DNA from 2 places in the Caballeronia sp. LZ028 genome. Region 1 is predicted to be linked to the other one. Evidence: riboswitches for the same ligand, from Rfam matches in the RefSeq annotation. Region 1 holds a riboswitch; the other holds the start of a gene.
What was found. Region 1 has a riboswitch for cobalamin ahead of cobW (cobalamin biosynthesis protein CobW). Riboswitches for the same ligand answer to the same signal wherever they lie in the genome.
Positions count from the first base shown of each region.

Region 2: linked by a shared signal. The riboswitch ahead of QCE58_RS04425 (TonB-dependent receptor domain-containing protein) and the one ahead of cobW (cobalamin biosynthesis protein CobW) in region 1 are both predicted to bind cobalamin.

Region 1 covers NZ_JARUXN010000004.1:960,464-970,136, forward strand. The annotation lists gene QCE58_RS27215 (ATP-binding protein) at 1-913, opposite strand, end outside; gene cobN (cobaltochelatase subunit CobN) at 910-4,686, opposite strand; gene cobW (cobalamin biosynthesis protein CobW) at 4,692-5,777, opposite strand; cobalamin riboswitch at 5,898-6,155, opposite strand; gene QCE58_RS27230 (cobalamin biosynthesis protein) at 6,203-6,628, shown strand; gene cobO (cob(I)yrinic acid a,c-diamide adenosyltransferase) at 6,878-7,480, shown strand; gene QCE58_RS27240 (cobyrinate a,c-diamide synthase) at 7,484-8,782, shown strand; gene QCE58_RS27245 (DUF1289 domain-containing protein) at 8,779-9,024, shown strand; gene QCE58_RS27250 (CbtA family protein) at 9,059-9,673, opposite strand, start outside.
Region 2 covers NZ_JARUXN010000001.1:936,498-946,170, reverse strand. The annotation lists gene QCE58_RS04445 (adenosylcobinamide-GDP ribazoletransferase) at 1-513, opposite strand, end outside; gene cobT (nicotinate-nucleotide--dimethylbenzimidazole phosphoribosyltransferase) at 515-1,567, opposite strand; gene QCE58_RS04435 (ABC transporter ATP-binding protein) at 1,579-2,355, opposite strand; gene QCE58_RS04430 (iron ABC transporter permease) at 2,352-3,380, opposite strand; gene QCE58_RS04425 (TonB-dependent receptor domain-containing protein) at 3,377-5,257, opposite strand; cobalamin riboswitch at 5,338-5,635, opposite strand; gene QCE58_RS04420 (ATPase) at 5,904-6,272, shown strand; gene QCE58_RS04415 (cell division protein ZapA) at 6,269-6,583, shown strand; RNA gene ssrS (6S RNA) at 6,689-6,870, shown strand; gene QCE58_RS04405 (EVE domain-containing protein) at 6,950-7,408, shown strand; gene QCE58_RS04400 (SIMPL domain-containing protein) at 7,478-8,206, shown strand; gene lgt (prolipoprotein diacylglyceryl transferase) at 8,259-9,161, opposite strand; gene QCE58_RS04390 (LysR family transcriptional regulator) at 9,200-9,673, opposite strand, start outside.

The DNA.
Region 1 (9,673 bases):
CTGCATCGGGCGACGTCGACTCGCGGCCTGCCGGTTCGCGTGAAGGCGCTTCCCCTTCTCTTCGCCGATGCGTAAGCACCGCATCGGCGACGCGTTCGACGTGCGTGACGTTCACGCCCGCTGCTTCCTCCAACGCAGCCAGCGCTCGCGCCGCGCGCAGCATGACGATGTCCGCACGCAAGCCGTCGACATGCGCCTCGATGCAAAGCTCGCTCACGCGCGCATGAACCGCATCATCGAAATCGAATGACGACAATGCCGCGCGCGCCGCGTGAATGCGCGATTCCAGCGAAGCCTGCTCGTCACGATGCCGCGCGCGAAACGCATCAGGATCGGCATCGAATGCAAGACGCGCCTTGACGATACGTTGCCGCACGAGCGCATCGAAGCAATTGTTCATCTCCACGGCAAGACCGAAACGATCGAGCAATTGCGGCCGCAACTCGCCCTCTTCCGGATTCATCGTGCCGATTAGCACGAAGCGCGCGTCGTGCCGATGCGAAATGCCATCGCGCTCGACGATGTTCACGCCGCTCGCCGCAACATCGAGCAACTGATCGACGAGCGGATTCGGCAGGAGATTCACTTCATCGACATACAGCACGCCCCGATGCGCCTTCGCAAGCAGGCCCGGAGAAAACTTCACACCGCCGTCGCGCAATGCGCTTTGGATGTCGAGCGTGCCGATCAACTGTTCCTCGCTCGCGCCGAGCGGCAAGGTCACGAGCTTCCCTTCGGGCAGCAACTCCGCGAGTGCGCGCGTCGCGGTGGATTTCGCGGTGCCGCGCGGCCCGCTCACGAGCACGCCGCCGATCGAAGGATCGACGGCCGCGAGCAAAAGCGCCTGCTGCAAGGGCGCCTGTGCGACGAGCGCCGAAAAAGGAAACACGGCAGATGTGATGGATTCGTTCAAGAATGTCGGCCTTCGATGTGCTGTTCGACATCGAGCAGATGCCGTTCGACCTGCTCGCGATAGCCAGCGGGTTGCTGCCACAGACCGCGTTGCATCGCTTCGAGCAGACGCTCGCAGATCGATTGCAACGCGTGCGGATTGTGCTGCGCAATGAACTCGCGCGTGTCGGCATCGTTCACATAGGCATCGGTGACCAGCGCGTACTGATGATCCGACACGACGCGCGCGGTGGCGTCGTAGCCGAACAGGTAATCGACGGTCGCCGCGAGTTCGGACGCGCCCTTGTAACCGTGCCGCTTCACGCCATCGATCCACTTCGGATTGACCACGCGTGAACGCACCACGCGCGCAATCTCTTCGTTCAGCGTGCGAACGCGCGGCGCAGCGGGATTGCTGTGATCGGCGTTATACGTCTGCGGCTGCACGCCCGACAGATAGCGCACGGCCGCGACCATGCCGCCCTGGAACTGGTGATAGTCGTTCGAATCGAGCAGATCGTGTTCGCGATTGTCCTGGTTCTGCACGACGACATCGAGCGTCGATAGCCGCGCGCCGAAGCTCGCGCGTGCTTCGACGCCATCGCCCGATTGCGAATACGCGTAGCCGCCCGCGCTTTGATACGCGGCGGAAAGATCCGCATCGGTCTGCCATTGCTTTGCGTCGATCAGTTCCTGCAGACCCGCGCCGTATGCGCCCGGCTTCGTGCTGAACACGCGCCAGCCCGCTCGACGCCGCGCGTCCTTCGTCTCGATGCCGCGCGCGATCAGCTCGTCGCGCTCACGAAGGATGCGCGCGCGGATCGGGTTGACATCGGCGGGCTCGTCGTCCAATTCGGCGACGGCCTGCACCGCCGCATCGAAGAGATGAATGAGATTCGCGAACGCATCGCGGAAGAAGCCCGATACGCGCAATGTCACGTCGATGCGCGGCCGGTTGAAGATCGAGATCGGCAGAATCTCGAAGTCGGTCACGCGATGACTGCCCGCCGCCCACTTGGGCCGCACGCCGATCAACGCGAACGCCTGCGCGATATCGTCGCCGCCGGTCCGCATCGTCGCCGTGCCCCACACCGACAAGCCGATTGCCCGCGGAAAATCGCCGTGATCCTGCACATGGCGTTCGACCAATGCGTTCGCCGACTTTACGCCGAGCGACCATGCGGCTTGCGTCGGCAATGCGCGCGTATCGACGGAATAGAAGTTGCGGCCGGTGGGCAGCACGTCCGGTCTGCCGCGCGAAGGCGAGCCGCTCGGACCCGGCGGCACGAAACGGCCTTCGAGACCTCGCTTCAGTTGCGTGAGCTCTTGCGGGCCGCACGCATCGAGCCGCGCGAGCACATCGCCACGCAGACGTTCGAACACGAGCGATGCACGCGGTCCGGGCGCGGCTGCGTCAGCATCGGACAATAGTTGCATCGCTAACGATTCGAGGCGCTCGCGCGTATCGCCTTGATGACGCCACGGCGCTTCGCTCACATCGGCAAGTGCTTGCGGACGCGGGCCGGTCCACGGCGCGGCCCAATCCGCATCGAGCGGATCGAAGATATCGGGCAATTGCAGATCCCGTGCGATCGCGACGATCAGGCTCGCGTTCGCGCCCTGGCCGTCGCCGATCGGAAAGCGGCCGAGCGCGAGCAGCGTGTCGCGTCGTTGCACGCCTTGCGGCGAGACACCGAATACATGCAGGCCGTCGCGAATCTGCGCTTCCTTCAGTTCGCAGAGATAGGCATCGGCGCGCGTGAGCAACGCGTCTTCACTCACGGTATCGCGTGGCGCATCCAGCCCGAGTTCCTCGTGCAGCCGGTTCTCGACGATGTTCGCGAGAATCGTCTTGCGCAGCAGCTTCGCGCGGCGCACATCGACCATCAACGCTTCGTAGTATTCGTCGACCTGACGCTCGAGATCCTGCAATGGCCCATAGTTCTCGGCGCGCGTGAGCGGCGGCATAAGATGATCGATGATCACGGCCTGCGCGCGGCGCTTCGCCTGACTGCCTTCGCCCGGATCGTTGACGATGAACGGATAGAGATGCGGCATCGGTCCGAGAATCGCATCCGGCCAGCACGATGACGACAACGCGACGCTCTTTCCCGGCAGCCATTCGAGATTGCCGTGCTTGCCGACATGCACGAGCGCATCCGCCTGAAAGCGCAGACGCAGCCAGAAGTAGAACGCGAGATAGGAATGCGGCGGCACGAGTTCGGCATCGTGATAGCTCGCGTAATCGTTGCGCTGCCGCGAACGCGAGGGCTGGATGCCGATGAACACTTCCCCGCAGCGATAGCCCGCGATCATGAAACGGCCGCGTCTGATCGTCGGGTCGTCTTCGGGTGCGCCCCAGGTTTTTTCGAGCGCGGCGCGCGCATCGGCGGGCAGCGTGCGATACGCGTCGAGATAGTCATCGAGCGAAAGACTCTGCAACGCAGGGCGCATATCGCGGACGACGGGATCGTTGGTCACGCCTTCCGTCAACGCGGCGATGAGCGCATCGCCGTTCGCCGGCATGGTGCCGACGCGATAGCCTTCTCGCGCGAGCATCGACAGAATGTTGATCGCGGATGCAGGCGTATCGAGTCCCACGCCATTGCCGATGCGCCCTTCGCTCGCCGGGTAGTTCGCCAGCACGAGCGCGATGCGCTTCTGCGCGTTCGGCGTATGACGCAGCTTGGACCAACGCCGGCTCAGTTCGGCGACGAAGCGCACGCGCTCCGCGTCGGCCTGATAGCGCACGACATCCACCTGCGTATGCTTGCAGTGATATGCGAGCCCCTTGAAACTCACGGCGCGCGTGATGATGCGGCCATCGACTTCGGGAAGCGCGACATGCATGGCGACGTCGCGCGAATTCAGGCCGTGATTGTCCTTCTGCCAGTCATCGCGATTGCCGCCGCTCAGGATGACTTGCAGCACGGGCGCATCGCCCGCGACTTCGAATGCTTCGTCCTCGCCGATCACGCTCGCCGCAAAAGCCGTCGTGTTCAATACGAGCGATGCGCGATGCTGCGCGCACAAACGCTCGACCACTTCGCGGCTCACGCTTTCCTTGAGCGACGAAATCGCGATCGGCAACGGATTCATGCCTTCCTTTTCGAGCGCTTCGATGAGCGCATCGAACACGGCCGTATTGCCCGATTGCAAATGCGCGCGGTAAAACAGGATCGCGGCGACGCCCGCGCCTTCGGTCCAGCGCGCCTGCCAGTCGTCGATGACCGCGATATCGCGCTCGGGATGATAGATCGCGACGGCGGGCAGCGGACTCGGCGGCTGCGGCTCGCGCCCGAAGCCGAACGCGCGATGCGCGATCGCGCGTAGAAACTCCTCGGCATTGCGCGCGCCGCCTTCGCGCAGATAGCGCGACAGCTCGCGGCAAAACGCTGCATCGGCCGTGCTCTTGCCGATAAGATTCGGGTCCTCGGTGAGATCGCCCGAAAACATCGCGAGCATCTGCTTGCGCTCTTTCGCGAGCGCGACGAGCCGCTCGATGCCGTACGGCCAGTACGATTCGCCGCCGAGATGATCGACGATCACGACCTTCGCGTGACGCAATACATCGTCGACATAGAAATCGACCGATGCGGGCTGACGCAGAAACGATTGATTCGCGAGCCGCACGTCGGGAAAGCCCGGCTCGAGACGCGGAAACGCGCTCGCGAGCAACGCGAGCGTCGTATCGGCGGAGCTGAGCACGACGACCGGCGCGCTCGTCTGATCGATACGCATGACGCCCTGCGCGTCGTCGACGAAGCCTCCCGGCGTCGTGCGGAGCAGATGCATCGCGGTTACGCCTGCACGGGCGCGCTCGCGAGCGCGGCGTCGAACGCGCGTTGCAGCGTCGCGCGTTCGAGGTCTTCGCCGATCAGCACGAAGCGGCTTTGGGTATTCGCTTCGCCCGCTTCCCAGCGGCGGTCGAAGTAACTGTCGAAGCGTCGTCCGACGCCTTGCACGACGAGCCGCATCGCCGCGCCCGGCAACGCAGCGAAACCCTTCACGCGATAGATCGTGTGCTGCTCGACGAGCGCATGCAGCGCGGCCAGCGCCTGCTCGCGCGATTCGACGTTGCCATGCACGACGACCGAATCGAACTCGTCATGATGATGATCGGCGTGGCCTGCTTCATCGGGCGAACCGTGATGATCGTGCCGCAAATGAATCGTCTCTTCCGATGCCGATTCGAGACCGAGCAATGTATGCACATCGAGCCTGCCCATCTGCGCGGGCACGATCTTCACTTCGGGCGGAATCTCGGGCCGCACGAGCGCTTCGACCTTTCGCAGCGCTTCATCATCCATGAGATCGGTCTTGTTGACGATGACGAGGTCGGCAGACGAAAGCTGGTCCTCGAACAGTTCATGCAGCGGCGATTCGTGATCGAGATTGGGATCGGCCTTGCGTTGCGCATCGACGGCGACGGGATTCGCCGCGAACTGACCGCTCGCGGCAGCGGGTCCATCGACCACGGTCACGACGGCATCGACGGTGAATGCGTTCTTGATCGACGGCCAGTTGAACGCCTGCACGAGCGGCTTCGGCAAAGCGAGACCGGACGTTTCGATCAGCACGTGATCGATGCTCTCGCGCCGCTCGACGAGTTGTTCCATGACCGGATAGAACTCTTCCTGCACGGTGCAGCAGAGACAACCGTTCGCGAGCTCGTACAGATTGCGGTCTTTGGAGCCGGCTTCATCGTCGCAACCGATGCCGCAACCCTTCAAGATCTCCCCGTCGATGCCGAGCTCGCCGAACTCGTTGACGATCACCGCGATGCGCTTGCCTTGCGCATTGGAGAGGATATGCCGCATCAGTGTGGTCTTGCCGCTGCCGAGAAAGCCGGTCACGACCGTGACGGGAATCTTGCGGGTTTGCATCGTCGCTCCGTGGCTTCGGTTGCATGCGCTTCATGTCGCGCGATGCCTGGCAACGCGGCTGGATGAAAGGGAAACGCACGCTTTTATGGATCATGGGCCGCGCCGCATCCCCGCGACAGCAAGCCCCGCTCAAAGTCTGGCCGGTATCCGGGCTGACGACGACGCCGCTTCGCCTTCCCGCGCGTTTCTCACGCGCAGTGGCTTCGAAGCCGGCTTCCCGTACACGCGATGAAAATGCCGTGCGCGGTGAATCGCTTACCGTTGCGGGGGCAGCGCAGGTTGACGTGCGTTCGACGAATCGAAAGGAACGCGCCCTGCTTCCCGTTTAACTGCGCACGAGAGAATCCGCGCGCGAGCACCAAAACTGCGTGAAAGTCTAGGCCCGGCGGGCGCGAGCGTCAAGAAAGGTGGTAAGGTCGGCGCACATGGAATCCGTCATCGCTCACATGAATCAGCCGGCTGTCACGCGTCTTGCCGTGGGGATCGGCTGCAGGCGGGGCGCGAGCGCCGACGCAATCGAGCACGCCGTGCGCGGCGCTTTGGGCACGCTTGCGTTCGGCGACATCGCCATCATCGCGAGCATCGACGCGAAACGGCACGAGGCGGGACTGCTCGCGTTCTGCGAGCGTCATCGTCTGACATTGCGCTTCTACGGCGCCGATGAAATCGCGCAAGCGCCGCGCACGGCGATATCGCATCATGCAATGGCGCATATGAACGTCGATGGCGTATGCGAGCCTTGCGCGCTGCTCGCGGGCAACGCGCGAACGCTCATCGTGCCAAAGACGATCGATTGTGGCGTAACCGTCGCGATCGCAGCGATGCATGCGCCCCGCGCGAACGGAACATGAATACCTGTCTTGCGGTCGTGCGCGGACGCGGCGTTTCGGCGAGCGGCTTCGCCACGACCGGTTTGAACTTGTCGCGGCAAAGCCAGACGAGAACGCCAAGCGCGACGAGTTCCAGATAGAGATAGAGCGCGTCCATTTGCTTGCTCCTCAAGTCGGTGATTACGTTGATTGCATGATGCCTGCCGTCTGTTAGCGCAGAATTAAGCCGCCGCCTGTTGTACGATACGGCCGTCTTTCTCTGGAGCTCCCGTGAAAACCGATACCGAATCGCATCTGCGCATGACCCAGCGCCGCAAGGAAGGCCACGAGAAAAAGCAGGCCGCCGCCGATCACGAGAAAGGCCTTTTGATCGTGAATACCGGCAACGGCAAGGGCAAGACAACGGCCGCGTTCGGCATGGCGGTGCGCGTGCTCGGACACGGCATGAAGCTCGGCGTCGTGCAGTTCATCAAGGGCGCGCTGCATACATCGGAGCGCGATTTCCTCGGCGCAATCGCGCATTGCGATTTCGTCACCATGGGAGATGGCTACACCTGGAACACGCAGAATCGCGAAGCCGACATGGCCACCGCGCGCAAGGGCTGGAACGAAGCGCGCCGCATGATCGAGAGCGGCGAATATCAGATGGTCGTGCTCGACGAACTCAACACCGTGCTCAAGTACGAGTATCTGCCGCTCGATGAAGTGCTCGACGTGCTGAAGGCGCGGCCCGCGATGCTGCATGTCGTCGTGACCGGTCGCCACGCGCCCGATGCGTTGATCGAACTTGCCGATCTCGTCACGGAAATGCGGCTCGTGAAGCATCCGTATCGCGAGCAAGGCGTGAAAGCGCAACGCGGCGTCGAGTTCTGAGCGATGCCCGACTGCCCCGCTCTCTTCATCGGCGCGAGTGCGTCGCATCAAGGCAAGACCACGGTGACGGCGGCGCTTGCGCGTCATCACGCGCGCCGAGGCCTGACGGTACGCGTGTTCAAGACCGGCCCGGATTTTCTCGATCCGATGATTCTCGAACGCGCATGCGGCGCGCCCGTTTATTCGCTGCATCTGTCGATGGTCGGGCTCGATGCGTGCCGCGCGTTGCTCGCCAAGGCCGCGCGCGAGGCCGATCTCATTCTCATCGAAGGCGTGATGGGTCTCTTCGACGGCACGCCGAGCAGCGCCGATCTGGCCGCCACGTTCAACGTACCGGTGCTCGCGGTGATCGGCGCGCACGGCATGGCGCAGACGTTCGGCGCCATCGCGTTCGGGCTCGCGCGTTATCGCGAAGATGTGCCCTTTCATGGCGTGCTCGCGAATCGCGTTGCATCGGCGCGTCATGCGCAGATGTTGTCGGAGACTATCCCCGTCGACTTGCGTTATTGCGGCCATCTGTCGAATGCGGACGATATCGCCTTGCCCGAGCGTCATCTCGGTCTCACGCAGCCCGATGAAGTCGCGGGCCTCGACGCACGGCTCGACCGCGCCGCCGATGCAATCGCGCAAACGACGCTCGCCGATCTTCCGCCGCCCGTTCATTTCGACGATGCGACGCTGCCCGCGCCGCCGCGTCTGCTCGACGGCGCGCATATCGCCATCGCTCGCGATGCGGCGTTCTCGTTCGTGTATCCGGCGAATGTCGATGTGCTCATCGCCATGGGCGCGCGCATTAGCACGTTTTCTCCGCTCGCCGACGAACCCGCGCCGCACGATGCCGACGCGCTCTATCTTCCCGGCGGCTATCCCGAACTGCATGCCGCGGCGCTCGCTTCGAACGAACGCGCGCGTGCATCGGTCGTTGCGCACGTCGAGCGAGCGAAGCCCTTGGTCGCGGAATGCGGCGGCATGCTGTATCTGCTCGACACGCTGACCGACATCGAAGGCACGCGGCATGCGATGCTCGGCATCCTTCCCGGCGACGCGGCGATGCAACGCAAGCTGTCGCGCCTCGCGATGCAGCGCATCGACACGACGCATGGCGCGATGACGGGTCACACATTCCACTACTCGACGCTCGACACGCCGATGCAGCCGGCGCTCAAGGCCGCTCATGCCACGACCGGCACCGAAGGCGAAGCGCTCTATCGGCATGGTTCGGTGTCGGCCACTTACATGCACGCTTACTGGCCGTCGAATCCGGCCGCGGCCGCTGCGCTCTTTCGCGGCGAATCACTATGACAACGACGCAAGACGATCTCGCTTTCACCATCGAACGCGCGAAAGCGCAGGAACCCATCGGCTCGCCATGCACCGATGTCTGCAAGCTCGATCAGGAAACGGGCCTGTGCCTCGGCTGCTTCCGAAGCCGCGAGGAAATCAAGACCTTCAGATCGATGGACGATGCCGCGAAGCTCGATCTGTTCGATGAATTGCTCAAGCGTCGTGCGGCGAAAGAGCAAACGAAAAGCCCGCGTTCCTGACGAAGCGCGGGCTTCATGAGCGACGCCGAACCGCTTACGCCGCAGCCATTCTTCTCACCGCCGGCCGCTCGAGTTCACGCGCTGCGAGCGCACCGAACACGAGACCGAGCGTCGTCCATAACAGCGCCTGCATGCCGATAGCGGCCACGCGGAAATTCCACAGCAGCGAAGCGGAGAAATCCGCGGGCACTTCATCGACGGACGGCAGCGCGACCTGCGCCGCCACGATCACGACGATATACGCAGCCGCCGCGATGAGCGTCGCGTTCCACCCGCCATGCCGCGCCACCATGCGCCGCTGCAAGCGCACGGCGAAGACGGCAGCCGCGATGGAAATCGCCACCATGCCGAAGAAAAGCGCCGTGCGCGGCCCGATGGTCTCGGCATTGCCGACAGCGGGCGGATTGGGCGGGTACTTGAGGAACGGCACGATGGCGACGCTCACGAAGCCGAACAGCGCGAGCAATGCCGACGTGCCGCGCGCGCGCAACGCGCCGAGCCGTCCATAAGCAAACGCGAACACGAGCGAGAAGAGACCGCCGAGCGCGGTGCCGAACACGGCGACGCCGGTCAGAAGGCCGAGGCCCGCTTGCGTATCGCGAGACACGAGCGCTTCGTCGCCGTGATCGTGCGAATGCGCTGGCGTGGC
Region 2 (9,673 bases), on a different contig from region 1:
CTTCGCCTTGCCTTCGGCGCGCACGTAATCGAGCGTGACGAGATAGCTGATTGCGAACGCGCGGCTCGCGGCGTGCGCGGCGATCATCGTCCACGCGACGCGTTGCGGCGGCAATGCGGCGAGCGTCTGCCATTTCAGCGCGAGCGCGATCATCAACGCAATCGCGCCGAACGCGCCGATGCGCGAGTCGTGCATGATGCGTAACGCGTCCTCGCGCGTGTATGCGCCGCCGAAGGCATCGACGCAATCGGCGAGTCCGTCTTCGTGAAACGCGCCGGTCAAGACGAGCGTCGTGGCCATCGAAAGCAGCACCGCGATGCCCGCCGGAAACACGCGCAACGCCGCGAGATACACCAGCGCCGCGACGCCGCCGACCATCGCGCCGACGAGCGGAAAATAGCGCGCCGCCGCGTTCAGATAGTCGCGCTCGAAGCCGACCCAGCGCGGCACCGGCACGCGCGTGAAATAGCCGAGCGCGGTGAAGAAATAGCGCAGTTCGTCGAGCGGGCGCATCTCAGTCGGCTTTATTCGAGACGCCCGCCGACTCGAAGCTCGCCATTTCGTCGACGAACGCGACGGCCGCGCGCAGGATCGGCAACGCGAGCGCCGCGCCCGTGCCTTCGCCCAGACGCAACTCGAGTTGCAGCAGCGGCGCGGCACCGAAATGCGCGAGCATCCGGCGATGCCCCGTCTCGTTCGATGCATGCGCGAACACGCAATAGTCGAGCACGTCAGGCGCCATCTTCGATGCAACCAGCAACGCGGAAGTCGCGATGAAACCATCGACGAGTATCGTCATGCCCGCGCACGCGGCGGCGAGATACGCGCCCGTCATCATCGCGATTTCGAAGCCGCCGAAGGTCGCGAGCGTGTCGATCGCATCGCCTTCATCGCGATGCAGCGCGAGCGCTTTAGACAGCACCTCGCGCTTGTGCGCGAGTCCTCGCTGGTCGAGACCGGTGCCGCGCCCGACGCACTCGTCGATCGAAAGAACGCACAGACGGCTCATCAAACATGCCGCCGCCGACGTATTCGCGATGCCCATTTCGCCGAAGCCGATCACGTTCGTGCCGAGCGACGCGTGATGCCGCACGCGCGCCGCGCCCCGCGCGATGCCTTCGAGCGCGGTCTCGCGCGACATCGCGCGTTCGTGCGCGAAGTTGCGCGTGCCGAGCCCGAGCGACAGACGCTCGTATCCATGATCGATGGGAATCGGCGTCGCGACGCCCGCATCGACGACTTCGAGCGTCATGCCGACCGAGCGCGACAGCGCGTTGATCGCAGCGCCGCCCGCCAGAAAATTCGCGACCATCTGCGCGGTCACTTCCTGCGGATACGAGCTCACGCCCTCTTTCGCGATGCCGTGATCGCCCGCGAAGACGATCATCGCGGGACGCTCGATGCGCGGCTTCGCCGTGCGTTGAATCAGGCCCATTTGCAGCGCGATGTCTTCGAGCCGCCCGAGACTGCCGGGCGGCTTCGTCTTCGTGTCGATGATGCGGCGCAGTTCGCCTTCGATGGCGCGGTCGAGCGCGCGGGGCATCGGGATGCCGTTATTCGTGGACATCGGAATTCCTTTCATGAGCGAGGGATGGAAGGCACGAGCGCTTCGTGCTCGCCATCGCGAATCAACGCGAGCGGATAGCCGAATGCGGCGCTCGCGCGTTCGGCCGTGAGCACGTCGGCGACGAGTCCCGCATGAGCGCCGCCGTTGCCGTCGAGCAGAAGCGCGTGTGTCGCGAAACGGCGCGCGAGATTCAGATCGTGGCACGAGAAGATTACGGTGCGCTTGTGCGCGCGCGCCGCGTCGCGCAACGCGTGCAGGCAATCGATCTGATGATGCAGGTCGAGATGCGAAAGCGGTTCGTCGAGCAACAGCAGCGGCGCGTTCTGGCACAGCACGGCGGCGAGCGCGACACGCTGGCGTTCGCCGCCGGAAAGCGTCAGCACGTCGCGCGACGCGAACGATGCGAGACCCAACGTTTCGAGCGCGGCGTGCGCGGCGGCGCGATCCTCGTCGCTCTCCCAGCCCCAGCCGGTGAGATGCGGAAAGCGGTTGAGCAGCACGGTATCGAGCACGCTCGCGCTGAAGGCGTCGTGCGCGGCTTGCGGCATCAAAGCGCGTGCGCGCGCGAGTTCCGTCGCGCGCCATGACGCGAGCGCGCGGCCGTCGAGCGACACGCTGCCCGATGCGGCTTTCGCAATCCCGGCGAGCACGTTGATGAGCGTCGTCTTGCCCGCGCCGTTCGGCCCGGCGATGCACCACATTTCGCCCGCTTCGATCGACTGCGTGAGCCCGTCGATGAGCGTGCGCTTACCCGCGCGAAGCACGATGGCGTCGAGCCGCAAAATCATCGCGGCCTCCGCAGCAGCATCCACAGGAACATCGGGACGCCGATCAATGCCGTGACGACGCCGACCGGCAATTGCGCGGGCGCGATCACCGTGCGCGCGACGAGATCGGCGGCCATCACCGCGAGTCCGCCCGCGAGCGCGGCGGCGGGCACGAGCATGCGCTGATCGTTGCCGAACGCGAGGCGCAACAGATGCGGCACGACGAGCCCGACGAAGCCGATGGTGCCCGCCGTCGTCACGGCGGCCGCCGCCGCGATCGATGCGACGAGATACACGCGCAGACGCAAGCGCTCGACCGGCACGCCGAGCGCGCGCGCGGTCGTATCGCCGCGCAAGAGCACGTTCAGTTGCGGTGCGACGGGAACGATGACCGCGAGCACGACGGCGAGCGCGATCAGCGCGGGCCATGGCGCCGCCGCGCCGTTGAGATCGCCCGTCAGCCAGAAGATCATGCCGCGCAAACGGTTCTCGGGCGCGACGCTCAGGATCAGCGTGATGAGTGCGCCCCATCCCGATGCGATCACGACACCCGTCAGCAAGAGCCTCGGCGATGCGTCCTGTCCGCTTTGCCACAAGTCCTTGCGCGCGAGTCCGAGGACCAGAACGATCGATGCGAACGCGCCCGCGCAAGCCGCGATATCGACGCCCCACCACGGCAGCGACCCGAGCATCGCGGCAAGCGCGAAGGTTGCCGCGCCGCCGGATACGCCGAGCACGTACGGTTCCGCCAGCGGATTGCGCAACAGCACTTGCAGCAGCGCGCCGGCGAACGCGAGCAATGCGCCCGACGCGAAGCCCGCGAGCGCGCGCGGCAGACGCAAGGTCAGCACGATGTCATCGGCGATATCGGGCGTCGCCGAGTGCGCGTGAAAGAGCGCGCCGATCGCACGCGATACGGGCAACGCGACGCTGCCCATCGCGAGCGACGCGACCAGCACGACGAGCGTCGCTGCGCCGAGCGCGATCCAGATCGCGGTGGCGCGGCTCGCGTCCATCGCGCGCGGACGTTCAGCCACGCGGCTCACGACGGATGCCAGCCCAACGTGATGTACGCGCCGCGTCGTGGCGTGTTGTACGAGTAGGCAAGTTCATAGTCCTTGTCGAACAGGTTGTCGATGCGCGCCGTGACGTACCACGACTTCGAGATGTCGTAGCGCGCCGACAGATTCACGATGCCGTAGCCCGCGAGCGTCGAATCGTAATCGCTGCGTTGACCGCTCACGATCCATTCGCCACCGACGCGCCACGGCCCGATCGTGCGATGCGCCGTCAGCGTCGCGAAATGCCGCGCGCGCCGCGTCAAATCCTCGTGATTCGTTTCGTCGACGGGATTCTGGAACGTGACGCCCGTGCGCACATCCGTTGCGCCGACGTGCCCCGCCCACGATCCCTCGATGCCCTGCACCTTCGCGCGCCCGACGTTCTGCGCGACATAGTAGAAGCCGCCGTCGGACACGTAATCGATCAAATTCGAATAGCGCGTCTGAAAAAGCGTCACGCGCACCACGCCGAGCGCATTCGATGCGTACTGCAACGCCGCCTCGACCGAATGACTCCGCTCCGGCTGAATCGACGGATTGCCGCTCAGCGGATAGTAGAGATCGTCGAAGCTCGGCGCGCGAAACGAGGCCGAATAGCTCGCGCTCGCCTTCCAGTGCGCGTCGAAGTTATACGCGTAGCCCAGATAGTAGCTGTTCGCGCCGCCGAAATCGGAATACTGATCGCGGCGCAGATTCGCCTGCAACTCGTTCGCGCCGATGTGCCCCACGTAACCCGCGAACATCGAATTCACATGACGGTCGGGCGCGCTGAACTGATCGGAATCGAGCGTCTGATCGAGATGCTCGTAGCCGAAGAGCAGCTTGTGCGCGTCGCTGATCCGCACGTCGTTCTGCCACGTATATTGCCGGTTCTCCGAATCGAAACGGCTCGTATAGACGCCGTTCTGCTCGATGTTCGCGCGGTCCTGCCCCTGCGCGATCGTGAAGTGCGTCGTCCAGTTATCCGTGACGCGGCCGTTCGCGAACACCGACGCCGAGCGCACGCGATCGTGCGTTTCGTTGATATCGGTCGGCTGGCCATAGGCATCGTCGAAACTGTTGATGCCGTTCGATTGCAGGAAGCGCACGCCCACGTCCCACTTGTCGCTGAACTCGTGACGCAGCGTCGCCGCGACGCTCTCGTTCAGATAGCCGTTCGCGTTCGGATTGGCGCCGGGCGCGATTCCCGGATCGATCGACGAGAAGCCGTCGGTTTTCTCGCGCGAGACGTTCACGCTGAAGGTCGTGCGGCCGTCCTTGTCGAGCGCGCCGCTCACGCCCGCCGATTGCCGCTGCGTGTGATAGCTGCCGTACTCGGCCTCGAAGTTGAAGCGCGGCGGATGCGCCTCGCCTTCCTTCGTGAAGATCTGCACGACGCCGCCAATCGCATTCGATCCATAGAGCGCCGACACGTTGCCGTTCACGACCTCGACGCGCCCGATCTGGTCGAGCATCAATTGCGATAGCTGTGCCGCGCCGAGCGACGCCGATTCGACGCGCACGCCGTCGATCAGCACGAGCGATTGCGACGACGCCGCACCGCGTATGAAAAGCCCCGAGTTCGAGCCCGGTCCGCCGTTGCGCGTGATCTGCACGCCGGGCGCGAGCGCGACGAGTCCGAGCGCGTCGCTTGCGTTTGCATCGGCGATGTCCTGCTCGTCAAAAAGCGATGTCTGCGGAATCGATTCGGCAAGCGGCTGCGGCGCGCGCGTCGATGTGACGACGACGGGCGCAAGCGTTTGCGTGCTGTCTTCCGTCTGGGCCGCCTGTGCAGCGCCGGCGAACGGCAAGGCGCCGATGGCCGCAACGAGCGCGCCATGACGGGAGAGACCGCTTCTGAGCGCGGCCAGTGGCAATACCATGTGTGAAGTGTTCCGTTTCGCGTGAGCGCGACCCCGCTCCCCGCGAGGACGATGCGCGACGAACGCACCGCGCCATGCGCGCCGATGCGTCGGACTCCGGCCGGTATCCGGGCTGGCGATCAATCGTCTCGCCTTCCCGCGCATGGCGCGCAGTGGCATCGACACGTTTCTTGCAGTCGCGCGCGTGCGACGAATTTCGACACGCTCGCGCGGCAAAAACGCGCATGAGACGACTTGCAACTTGCGTTGCGGTCGCTTACCGTTGCGGGGGCAGCACAGGTTGGCTCGTCGTCGATTGCGGCGACTTCGCTCCCTGTTTCCCGTTTGACTGCATCCACGAGATCCGCGGATGCGAGCACCAAAAGTGCGGCAAGTGTAGGAGCGCGGTTCGGGGCCGTCAAGAAAACCGCGCGGGCAGACTGGCGCGGCGCATGACGAATCGAACGAGAAGCGAAAGAGAAGCGGCCGGCCTGTCATCACGAGCGTTGCGGGGCGCTCGCGTTTTCTGCACACGAATGCATCGCGACATGCGCTTGATTCGAAGGATTAAGCGCTAGATCGCGTGTTGTTACGTCTCGAAACGAGACATTTATCGGAAGCTCCGTTGAACCGCGCTAAAATGCGAGGTCTTTAGAGGACGCAGCACATGCTCAACGAACTCGAATCACTGTCAGGAAACATCGGCCGGCTGATCCAGATCAGCGAGCGCCACAAGCAGGCGCATCAAGCGCTGCAGGAACAACTCGAACAGCTGCGCGCCGACTATGCGAACGTGCAGGCCGAGCTCGCGCAAGTGCGCGAAGAGCGCGATACGCTGCAGTCCGAACGCGATTCGCTGTCCGCGAAAATCGACGACGCGCAAATCCGCCTGAACGCGATTCTCGAAAAGCTGCCGCGCGGCAAGTCCGCGCAACATGCCGAGTCCGACAATCAACTCGATCTCCTCGAAACCGATTCCCAGGAAGCACATGAAACGGAATTGCACGGCGAGCATCATCAGGGAGAGAAGGCATGACGACCACGCAGATCGAAGTATCCATTCTCGGGCAGCCGTATCGTCTCGCGTGCTCGCCGGAAACCGAAGGCGCATTGCGTGAAGCCGTCGCGCGCGTCGACGCCGAAATGAACAAAGTGCGCAATGCAAGCAGCGTGCGCGGCACGGATCGCATCGCGGTGATGGCGGCGCTTTCGCTGGCGTCGGAATTGCTTAAGCTGCAGGACAGCGTGCGTCACGGCGAGGCCTTCCCCGCCGAAGAAATCCGCCGCACGATGCACTCGATGAACGAGCAATTGGGCGCGGTCATTGCGCAACACGAAGCGCAATAAGGCAGATGCGCGTCGAGTCAATCAGCGCGCAATGTCAATCGAAAAAAGAAACTGCCGAAGTAGGTTGAAGAGGCTGCAGAAGGCAAACGATTGGTGTAGAGTGACGTTTCCCTGCCTGGTACGCCAAGGTCATATATTCCTTGAACCAATGCTACATTGGCACGGTTGCGGAACCTTGCAGCACGGGCGCGCGCGTCGCTAGTCCGATGTACCCGAAGTGTTGCTTACCGCGACCAATCTTGAACCCAGGTTCAGGATGCCGGCCTAGCGGCTGTGGCGGGGACCTCATTCAAGAAACGGCATCGGTTTTTCCGATGCCGTTTTCGTTTGTCCCTGCCGTTCGCTCTTCGATTCATGCACACGACCATGCGCTACTGGCTGATGAAGTCCGAACCGGACGAAGCGAGCATCGATCATCTCGCGCACGCGCCGAAAAAAACCTTGCCGTGGACGGGCGTACGCAACTATCAGGCGCGCAACTTCATGCGCGATCAGATGCAGATCGGCGACGGCGTGCTCTTCTATCATTCGAGCTGCCCGGAGCCGGGCATCGCGGGCATCGCGAAAGTGTGCTCGACGGCATATCCGGATCCCACGCAATTCGATCCGAAGAGCGATTACTACGATCCGAAATCGACGCAGGAAACGCCGCGCTGGATGCTCGTCGACGTGAAGTTCGTGAAGAAGACGCCGCTCATATCGCTCGCCGCGTTGCGCGAACATCCAGAGCTTGCCGACATGCAAGTGCTCGCGCGCGGCAACCGGCTCTCGATCACGCCCGTGACCGAAGCGCAATGGCGATTTATTACCGAGCACCTCGTCTAACAAGGAACTTACGACTTCACGACTGCGACTAAATCCCGTCGCACGTACGCGATGTCACGGAGTCCTTCGATGCTCAATAAGAAAACCGCCGCCGCCTTCGCCCTGCTCGCGATGTCCGGTGCCGCGATTACGTTGTCTCAAACCGCCGCTGCGCAGACGGTGATAACGCAGCCACAGCCCTCGGGCGTGCTCTCGCTCTCCGCACAAGCGAGCGCGCAAGTGCCGCAGGATGTCGTCAACATCACGCTCTTCTACGAACAGGAAGCGGCCGATCCGTCGTCGCTCACCAGCACGCTCAATCAGCGCGCCGAGGCCGCGTTACGCGAAGCCAAAGGTGTCGACGGCGTGACCGCGAAGAGCGGCTCGTTCACCGTCTATCCGTCGACGGATCGCGACGGCAAGATTTCCGTGTGGCGCGGGCGCACCGAAGTCGTGCTCGAATCGCATGACTTCGCGGCGGCATCGAAGCTCGCGGGCAAGATGAGTTCGTCGATGCAAGTGGGTAGCGTCGCGTTCTCGCTGTCGCCCGAAGCGCAGCGCGCGGCCGAGCAAAAGCTCGTCTCGCAAGCCATCGATTCGTTCCGCAAGCAGGCGCAAAGCGCCGCGCAAGGCTTCGGCTACAGCAATTTCACGATTCGGGAAGTGAATGTCGGACGGAGCGGCGCGCAGCCGCGTCCCGTCATGATGATGCAATCGCGCGCGATGAGCGCCGATGCGAAGATGGCCCCGATCGCGATGGAAGCCGGCACGACCACGGTGACAGTCGACGTTTCCGGCTCCGTACAAATGGGACGCTAAACGCCGTTCACGGTGTTCACGCGGGGCGGCGTTCGACCGCCCCGCTCTTTCCTCAAGCCTTTGCGGATTCGGGCGGCAGGCGCAGATTGCGCTTGTAGGCCCACACCATCATTACCACGCCGGCGACGATCATCGGCAGCGAAAGCCATTGGCCCATCGAGAGATTGAGCGCGAGCAAGCCGAGATAATCGTCCGGCTCACGCGCGAATTCCACGGTGAAGCGCGCGAGTCCATAACCGATCAGGAACAGCGCCGAAATCGCGCCGACCGGACGCTGCTTGCGCGAGAACGTCCAGATCACGATAAACAACACGAGCCCTTCCAGCGCGATTTCGTACAACTGCGACGGATGACGCGGCAGCATGTGGTAACGCTGAAAAATTTCCGTGAGGTGATACTGCGCGTCGAGCTGCGGATTCTTCGAGAGCCACACGGCGTCGTCGTTCGTCGAGTTCTGGAAGAGCATCGCCCACGGCGCGTTCGGGTCCGTCACGCGGCCCCACAGCTCGCCGTTGATGAAATTGCCGAGTCGCCCCGCCGCGAGACCGAGCGGCACCATCGGCGCGACGAAATCCGTCACCTGCAGCCACGTGCGCTTGCGGTGATACGCGAACAGCACCATCGCGAGCGTCACGCCGAGAAAGCCGCCGTGAAACGACATCCCGCCTTCCCATACCTTGAAGATATCGAGCGGATGCGCGGCGTAATAACTGGCCTTGTAAAACAGCACGTAGCCGATGCGCCCGCCCAGAATCGTGCCGAGCACGCCGTAGAACAGCATGTCGTCGATGTCCTTCACGGTCCAGCCTTGCGCGGCGACATAAGGCAGCCGCAGCCGCAACCGGCCGATGACGATGGCCGACACGAACGCCACCAGGTACATGAGGCCGTACCAGCGCACGGCGAGCGGTCCGAGATGAATCGCGATGGGATCGAAATTGGGATGTATGAGCATTCTGATGTGGGAATCTTTAAGCGGGCTACAGGGGCGAATCATACAGAACCGGCGCTTTCGGCCCTCGAACGGACGATTTCGATGAACCCGGCGAGCACCGGACTCACTTCCGCGATCCGCCATACCAGCCCCGTTTCCACGAAAGGACCGGGATCGAGCAGCGGACGATACACGACGCCCGTGCGCCTTAGATGACGCAGCGATTGCGGCACGAGCGCGACGCCCATGCCGGCGGACACGAGGCTCACGATGGTCTGCATCTGGATCGCCTCCTGCCCGATACGCGGCGTGAGCCCGGCCGCGCCATAGCAGCCCATGATGATGTCGTGCAAGCCGGGCGCGAGACGCCTCGGAAAGACGACGAGCGGCGCGGCGGCGAGATCGTGCAGGTCGACGGGTTCGCCTTCGCCCGAGTTCAGCTCTTGCGCCTGCTTCTCGGACATCGCGATCATCAGCGGCTCGCGCGCGATCGGCACATACTCGAGCGACGACGCGTAACGCGGCGGCAGCGG